DNA from 4 places in the Photobacterium sp. S4TG1 genome. Region 4 is predicted to be linked to each of the others. Evidence: predicted binding sites of a transcription regulator. Region 4 holds the regulator's gene; each other region holds the start of a gene.
The links. Region 4 encodes PurR, which represses purine synthesis genes. Its sites were predicted from a motif close to TNANGNAAACGTTTNCNTNA; they were not measured.
Positions count from the first base shown of each region.

Region 1: a site for PurR is predicted at 962-981, ahead of VXS03_RS14745 (formate--tetrahydrofolate ligase). Genes of this name have one in related genera too.
Region 2: a site for PurR is predicted at 726-745, ahead of VXS03_RS04720 (NCS2 family permease). Genes of this name have one in related genera too.
Region 3: a site for PurR is predicted at 896-915, ahead of purM (phosphoribosylformylglycinamidine cyclo-ligase). Genes of this name have one in related genera too.

Region 1 is NZ_JAYXUH010000013.1:89,334-91,547, forward strand. Features, by position in the region: gene pflA (pyruvate formate lyase 1-activating protein) at 1-519, shown strand, start outside; gene VXS03_RS14745 (formate--tetrahydrofolate ligase) at 1,067-2,214, shown strand, end outside.
Region 2 is NZ_JAYXUH010000002.1:250,785-252,998, forward strand. Features, by position in the region: gene VXS03_RS04715 (L-cysteine desulfidase family protein) at 1-316, opposite strand, end outside; gene VXS03_RS04720 (NCS2 family permease) at 808-2,166, shown strand.
Region 3 is NZ_JAYXUH010000025.1:14,980-17,193, reverse strand. Features, by position in the region: gene VXS03_RS19160 (uracil-xanthine permease family protein) at 1-56, shown strand, start outside; gene upp (uracil phosphoribosyltransferase) at 149-775, opposite strand; gene purM (phosphoribosylformylglycinamidine cyclo-ligase) at 977-2,017, shown strand; gene purN (phosphoribosylglycinamide formyltransferase) at 2,022-2,214, shown strand, end outside.
Region 4 is NZ_JAYXUH010000004.1:182,246-184,459, reverse strand. Features, by position in the region: gene VXS03_RS07790 (TfoX/Sxy family DNA transformation protein) at 1-66, opposite strand, end outside; gene purR (HTH-type transcriptional repressor PurR) at 443-1,447, opposite strand; gene VXS03_RS07780 (heme ABC transporter ATP-binding protein) at 1,827-2,214, opposite strand, start outside.

The sequences.
Region 1 (2,214 bases), on a different contig from region 4:
ACCGCCTCTGGTGGTGAAGCAATGCTACAACCAGAATTTGTCCGCGATTTCTTCCGCGCTGCACAAGCCGATGGTATTCATACTTGTCTTGATACTAACGGCTACATTCGTAAACATACTGATGTGGTTGATGAAGTGTTAGATGCAACAGATCTTGTTATGCTTGATCTTAAGCAAATGGATGATAGCGTTCACCAGAACTTGGTTGGTGTTTCAAATAAACGCGTGCTTGATTTTGCACGTTACCTACACCAACGTGGTCAAAAAACATGGATCCGTTATGTTATTGTACCTGGCTACACTGATGATGAACAATCTGCACACCAATTAGGTGAGTTCATTAAAGACATGGATAACATCGAAAAAATTGAGCTGCTGCCCTACCACCAGCTTGGTGAACACAAATGGGAAGCGCTGGGCTTTGAATACCCACTAGCTGGTGTTAAGCCACCGAAAAAAGAAACCATGGAAAACATCAAGAATATTCTTGCGAGCTATGGCAAAAAGGTTATGTATTAAGTCGTTATAACGGCATTATTAATACAAAAAAAGAGCGGCTTATCTTTATTCTCAAGGGAGTTAGATAAGTCGCTCTTTTCTATTTAAACTGAAAAGATAAAATAGTATTTATCGTGACAACGGTAAAATTGTGACAAGAAAAGAGATTAACAACACCATAATTAACAATGAGATTGGTACTGTATACTTCCACTTAGTTACAGGTTCTTGCATCATAACTTCCTTTACTAAATTTACACCCTACTTGATCAGGGTCATTTTTTTATATGCTGCCTACTTTAAATGGAGAGCAAAAAACAACCAACAACTAATAATGGAATAATACATTCCATTTTCATTAAAAACTAAAAACATCATCTCTTTATCTTCCACTAAATAGTAATAGTCCCTATAAAAAAACCATAAAATGATATTTATCCATGATAAAATTATGGTATAAACCAAAAGCAAACGTTTGCGTTAATGCAAAAAGACAGATTTGCAGTTAAAAAAGCGTTAAATATCAGCCTTAGTATTACTCTATCTGCCTATGAGGAAATAAGCTCTCATGAAAAGCGACATCGAAATTTGCCGTGAAACACGACTCACTCCCATTGATCGCATCGCCTTCAATGCCGGTATTGAAGCACAAGATCTTACGCCTCAAGGCAGTTTAAAAGCGAAAGTAAAACCCGCCATTTTAAAACGATTAAATAACAAGCCTGAAGGTAAGCTTATTCTGGTAACAGCCATTACTCCAACGCCACTTGGCGAAGGCAAGACAGTAACAACCATTGGTTTAGCGCAAGGGTTGGCTAAAATTAAACGCTCTGTATTTGCTTGTATTCGCCAACCATCAATGGGGCCAGTATTTGGAATTAAAGGCGGCGCTGCAGGAGGCGGTTATAGCCAAGTGGCGCCAATGGAAAAGCTCAACCTACACTTAACGGGGGATATTCATGCAGTGACGGCAGCACACAATCTAGCAGCTGCTGCATTAGACGCCCGTCTGTACCATGAATCACGTTTAGGTTATGACGGTTTTAGTGCTCATACTGGCTTACCTGCACTACGCATTGATATTAATAATATTAGCTGGAAGCGAGTAATGGATCACAATGATCGTGCGTTACGTATGATTACAGTTGGTCAAAATGAACCAGGAAAAACCATTAATGGCCTTGAACGCCAGGATGGATTTGATATCTCTGCCGCTTCTGAATTAATGGCAATTTTAGCCCTTGCCACAGATTTAGCCGATATGCGTCAACGTATCGGAAAAATCGTGGTTGCTTATAACCTTGACGGCGAGCCAGTTACAACAGAAGATCTACAAGTTGCAGGCGCAATGGCTGTCACTATGTGTGAAGCGATTGAGCCGACATTAATGCAAACTTTAGAAGGTGTTCCAACGCTTATTCATGCTGGACCTTTTGCCAATATTGCTCACGGTAACTCATCAATCATCGCCGATAAAATCGCACTTAAATTAAGTGAGTTTACGGTGACTGAAGGTGGCTTTGGCTCTGATATGGGCTTTGAAAAAGCTTGCAACATTAAAGCACAACAAGCACAAAGAGGACCTGATTGTGCCGTTGTGGTAGCAACCTTACGTGGACTAAAAGCAAACTCAGGGATGTATGATTTACAACCAGGGCAGGCATTACCAGATGCTATCTTTGAACCTGACAGTGCTGCTTTATTAGCCGGGTTTGA
Region 2 (2,214 bases), on a different contig from region 4:
CAATAGCAACATCTTCAGGAGTGAGATTTTTTAGAACTTCTAATTGTGCTTGACTGTCGCCAGCAATAGCACCGGCTGCCGCTGCTATTTCCAATCCAACCATACCCGTTCCAGGAACCGTTACACCCATACCATTTTTCATTAAATTAGCCGATACGAAAGCGTCGATTCCGGTAATTTGTTGGTGATTAATATTGAGTTTATTTACGGCAATTGCTGCTGCTAATGCAACGGATACGGGTTCAGTACAGCCAAGAGCAGGTACAACATCGCGTTTTACAACATCAATAAATGCAGGCCAAAGTGTATGTTTCATTGCAATCACCTAATGCTCTATATCAAAGAGTCAAAAATTACGGATAAAGCAAATTGAAATATTTGCAGAGTCAATAATCAGTTAAAAGTATTTTTTTGTTCGTGCCGCTGAGTATACGACTAGTTGTAAAGAAAAAAATTGTATAATCATTACTTATAGTAAGGTTAATTGGAATTATTTTCTATTAATTTGCTACTGTATGGCATGTATGTTATGTTTATCACAATTTTAAGGGTAATATTTTTCATCTCTACGATGAGGGATTTTTATGGTAGTTAGATATAGCCTATTTAAAAAATGAAAAAAAATCAGTTTATAGTGGCGGGAAAGGCTAGTTTTTAGGTATCATCCATGGGTAAAGATTACAGAAAGGTTGAAGATAATCACTTCAGCCTTTTCTTTTTTTTGAGAACGTAAACGTTTGCGTGGCGGTGGTGATAACTTACAGCCAGTAGTAACGGTTTGAAACCAGTAAATTATAGGAAGACATCATGTCTGCTGACAATACATCCAATCCCCAAAGTTCATCAACTCACGGTTTAGATCGTTATTTTCAAATATCGGAGCGTGGTAGTAGTGTTAAACAAGAAGTTATTGCAGGATTAACGACCTTTTTAGCAATGGTATATTCAGTCATTGTTGTGCCAAGCATGTTAGGTGCTGCTGGTTTTAACCAAAGTGCCGTTTTTATTGCAACCTGTTTAGTTGCTGCTTTTGGTTCGTTATTGATGGGATTGTGGGCAAGATTACCAATGGCTATCGGTTGTGCAATATCACTCACAGCCTTTACCGCTTTTAGCTTAGTACTAGGCCAAGGCGTCAGCATTCCGGTGGCTCTTGGCGCCGTATTTTTAATGGGCGTATTATTTACTCTCATTACAGTGACAGGTATTCGTGGCTGGATCATGAGAAATATGCCAACGGGAATTGCACATGGTACTGGTATTGGTATTGGACTGTTTTTGTTATTGATTGCTGCTAATGGAGTGGGTTTAGTTATTAAGAATCCGCAAGCCGGTTTACCCGTAGCTTTTGGTCATTTTATGTCATTACCTGTGATTATGTCATTAGTGGGGTTAGCGGCCATTCTAGGACTTGAAAAACGCCGTGTTCCCGGTGGTATTTTATTGGTTATTATTGCTATTTCTATCTTTGGTCTCATTTTTGATCCTAATGTGAAATATCATGGTTTCTTTGCTTTACCTACGCTGGGCGGGGACGGCTCTTTAGTTGGATCTTTGGATATTATGGGGGCACTTAATCCTGTGATTCTACCGACAGTATTAGCACTAGTTATGACAGCTATTTTTGATGCGACGGGTACGATTCGTGCAGTAGCAGGACAAGCGAACTTATTGACTGAGCGTGGTAATATTATTAGTGGTGGCAAAGCGTTAACGGCAGATTCAGTAAGTAGTATTTTTGCTGGCTTTGTAGGTGGCTCTCCTGCGGCTGTTTATATTGAATCAGCTGCGGGTACTGCTGCAGGTGGTAAAACAGGTCTAACGGCAACAACCGTTGGATTGCTATTTGTGCTGATGTTGTTTTTAGCACCACTCAGTTATTTAGTGCCTGCTTACGCAACGGCACCCGCTTTAATGTATGTGGGCTTATTGATGCTAAGTAATGTAAGTAAACTAGATATGAACGACTCTGTTGATGCGTTATCTGGATTATTATGTGCTGTCTTTATTGTTTTAACGGGCAATATTGTGACTGGCATTATGCTTGGTTTTGTAAGCTTGGTTATTGGACGTATTGTGTCAGGTGACTTTAAACGTTTAAATATCGGTACGGTTATTATTGCTATCGCATTAGTGGTGTTTTATGCCGGAGGCTGGGCTATTTAAGCTGATTTTATTCGTTAGTTAACTATTATTAACCCGCGTACTAAACGC
Region 3 (2,214 bases), on a different contig from region 4:
ATGATTTAGGTGAGAACACAGCCAGTATGCAAGTTGAGGATACTGAACATCTGTAATGACTGTCGTTATTATTTATAAGCTATTGCCCTAAATAAAAAAACCGGACTAATAAGTCCGGTTTTTATATCAGCGATATTTAATACTACAATTATTTAGTACCAAAGATTTTATCACCAGCATCGCCAAGACCAGGAACAATATAACCCTTGTCATTTAGCTTCTCATCAATAGCAGCAGTATATAGCTCTACGTCTGGGTGTGCTTTTTCTAGCGCTGCAATACCTTCAGGTGCAGCAACAAGTACCAATACTTTAAATTGAGTACAACCATGTTCTTTTAATAGATCAAGCGTTGCAATCATTGAACCGCCAGTTGCTAGCATTGGATCAACAATCAGTGCAATACGCTCATCAATATGTGATGCTAACTTATTAAAGTATGGTACAGGCTCTAGTGTTTCTTCATCACGGTAGATACCAACAACACTAATACGTGCACTTGGCATATGTTCTAATACACCATCCATCATTCCTAAACCAGCACGAAGAATTGGCACAACCGTCACTTTTTTACCTTTTAGTTGATCAATTTCAACTGGACCATTCCAGCCTTCAATCATCACTTTCTCTGTTTCGAAGTCTGAAGTCGCTTCATACGTTAGTAGGCTACCAACTTCGGTTGCCAATTCACGAAAACGCTTAGTGCTAATATCACCTTCACGCATAAGACCAATCTTATGTTTAACCAGTGGGTGTTTCACCTCAACGACTTTCATCTCGACTCCTGGGAACTAAATTATAAAAAAATAAAAAAATCGCAGCATTATATACCAAGCCAATCGATTGCCGATAGTATCAAATGCGTAATTGATTAAAATTTAATTGCTACAACAAATTGACGCAAACGTTTGCTCTCGTGTGAGGACTGCTGCTATTATACGCTGGTTTTTTACTTTAATACGTTTGAGGGATCATCTGTGAGCAACAAAAACTCTTCTCTTAGTTACAAAGATGCTGGTGTTGATATTGATGCTGGTAATGCGTTAGTTGACCGTATTAAAGGCGTAGTTAAACGAACTCATCGCCCTGAAGTTATGGGTGGTATTGGCGGTTTTGGTGCTTTATGTTCACTACCAACAAAGTATAAAGAGCCAGTTTTAGTCTCTGGTACTGATGGCGTCGGTACTAAACTTCGCCTTGCTATGGATCTAAAACAGCACGATACCATTGGTATTGATTTAGTCGCTATGTGTGTTAACGATCTAATTGTACAAGGCGCTGAGCCTCTATTTTTTCTAGATTATTACGCCACAGGTAAACTTGATATTGATACAGCTGCAAGTGTTGTTACCGGTATTGGTGAAGGCTGTATTCAATCAGGCTGTGCACTTATTGGTGGTGAAACCGCTGAAATGCCTGGCATGTATCACGGTGAAGATTACGACGTTGCCGGCTTTTGTGTTGGTGTCGTTGAAAAAGCAGACATTATTGATGGCTCTAAAGTTAGTGCAGGTGATGCCCTAATTGCTGTTGGCTCTAGCGGTCCACACTCAAACGGTTATTCATTAGTACGTAAGATTCTAGAAGTATCTCAAGCCGATCTTAATCAAGAACTTGACGGTAAAACACTGTCTGAGCACTTATTAACTCCAACTAAAATTTATGTAAAATCAGCATTAAAGATGATTGAAAATTGCGATATCCACGCTATTTCTCATATCACTGGTGGTGGTTTCTGGGAAAATATTCCTCGCGTATTACCACAAGGAACGAAAGCAGTTATTGATGGTAATAGCTGGCAATGGCCTGCGATTTTTAATTGGTTACAACAAGCAGGCAATGTCGATACCTATGAAATGTACCGTACTTTCAACTGTGGTGTCGGTTTGGTGATTGCATTACCAAGCGCACAGGCTGCATTAGCTATTGAAATTTTACAAGCAGAAGGCGAAAACGCATGGTTGCTTGGTAACATTGCAACGGCAACTGCGGGTGAAGAGCAAGTAGAGATTAACTAAAGCTATGCATAATATCGTTGTCTTAATCTCAGGAAATGGCAGTAATTTACAAGCGATAATTGATAATTGCGCTAATGGCGTCATCAAAAATAGCTGTATTGCTGCTGTGATCTCAAATAAAGCCGATGCTTATGGCCTGCAGCGAGCTCAGCTTGCAAACATAGAAACCGCCTCTATCGCGGTAACTGATTACGCCA
Region 4 (2,214 bases):
ACGCGATTTAACATTACCTAAATGGTCTAATAATTTTAATGAATCTTTTAATATTGGTTTGTCCATACTTCTACTCGGTGAATAAATGAGTGTCACCTAACATTAAAGTAGCCGTAAATTGACTTTTATTTCTAAAGTTATTTACGAAAGAATTTTTCTACTCTAAATCGTCCATGTATTACTTTATAAATAATATTATCAATATAAAAGTATTATTTATAATTTGTAAGTCTTTTGCTTACTATTATATGTATCTACAGGGAGTATTATATTCGATCTTTTAAAAAGGTAAGTTTTAATATTAACGAAAGCTGATGAATCTGTGAGGTTGCTCATGTTTTTGAGGTCTGTCGATATTTTGTAGAAGCTTTGAGCGTAAATCATTAACAATAAAAGAAAAAAGCCAATAAAAATATTGGCTCATAAAAGCGGGGAAGTAATGTTAGCGTAAATCTTTTACTGACTTTCGCTCAACAATAGCAGGTGTCATTTCAAAGATTTGAGGTTCATGATCTTTATTCTTCATACGCTCCATTAAAATTTTAATGGCTGTTTTACCTAAACGACGCTTTGGTTGGTGAATAGTCGTTAGTGGCGGTGCGAAGTAAGGGGCAAGATCAATATTATCGTAGCCAATAATTGAAATATCATTGGGAACGCGTAACCCTGCTTGTTCAAAAGTACTGATCAGTGCCATTGCCATAATATCATTGAAACAGAAAATGGCGGTTGGGCGATCTGTCATTGCAATATACTTCTCAGCAGCCTCAACGGCTGAATTACACTCAAAGTCACCTTCAAGAATCCAGTTTTCGTTAACCGCTAAGTTTGCTTCTGCCATTGCTTTATTAAAGCCTTTTAGGCGTTCACGACATGTTGATTTATCGTTGTGGCCAGACAAGCAACCAATACGAGTATGGCCATGTTCGATAAAATATTTAGTCGCAATGTAGCCACCTTGTTCAGCATTATCCTGAATTTTATCGGTATGCGGGCTTTCTGGGCCCCAATCCATTACCACCATTGGTAGGTCTTTTTGACGCTCAAGTAGATCCAGTAATCTCTGATCAAGATCAGAACACATCACTAATAAACCGTCCACACGCTTTTCGGCAAGCATGCGTAAATAATCATGCTGCTTAGAAAGGTTACCTTCAGTGTTACATAGAATCAGCGTGTAACCTTCACGGTAGCAGTACTCTTCAACGCCATGTACAACTTCAGCAAAAAAAGGGTTGGTTGATTTAGTTACCAGCATACCAATGGTGCGTGTAGTGTTACATTTTAGGCTGCGAGCAACAGCACTTGGTGCGTAATTGAGATCTTCAACGGCTGCCAGTACTTTTTTCTGTGTTGCTTCTGCGACAAAGCGTGTTTTATTGATCACGTGTGAAACTGTTGTCGTTGAAACACCAGCCATACGTGCAACATCTTTAATGGTTGCCATATTTATTCTTCTAATAATGGGTGCTAGAGATGTTTCTAGCTAATCGTGAGGTACCAAATTGAGTAATTACTGAGATGAATATAATTCCATCTTTTTGCGTAAAGTATCCCGTTAATTATTCAATTTGGCACCAATAATGTGTCTATTACATACTTAAATAGTATTAACACTAAAAGCCGCATTTATTCGCGGCTTTATAATTATTGCATGTTTTTCAAGTGTAATCGCTTGCGTTCACATTTTACTGAGTGTTACGCGTAGTGCAACTTTTCAATTGTCTGGGAGTAAATTATTTGATAACTATCAACAAAAAAACGTAAATTTCAGCAATTTTACTGAAATTTACAACAGCCAATTAAAAAAATGATGCACATTAATACTAGGATAGTAGGTAAGGATAACCATGAACAGGATGAGGATGAACAGAAACCTGCCAACCGTAAACGTTGTTAATTATTGCAGGTTGTAATGCTTGCCATGGTGATCCATCAGCTTGAATCTTACCTTGTTGAATGATGACCATACGTTGGGCATATTGCGCAGCTAAGTTGAGATCATGTAATACGATGATAACCGCGGCACCTTTTGCTGCCATGGTTTGTGCCATTTGTAGCGTTTTATGCTGGTGGGCGAGATCTAAGGCAGATGTTGGCTCATCTAACATTAATATACATTTATCATCAGCTTGACTGAGTTGTGTTAGCACGCGTGCAAAATGGATCCGTTGCTTTTCTCCTCCTGATAAAGTGGGATATAAGCGTGGCGCA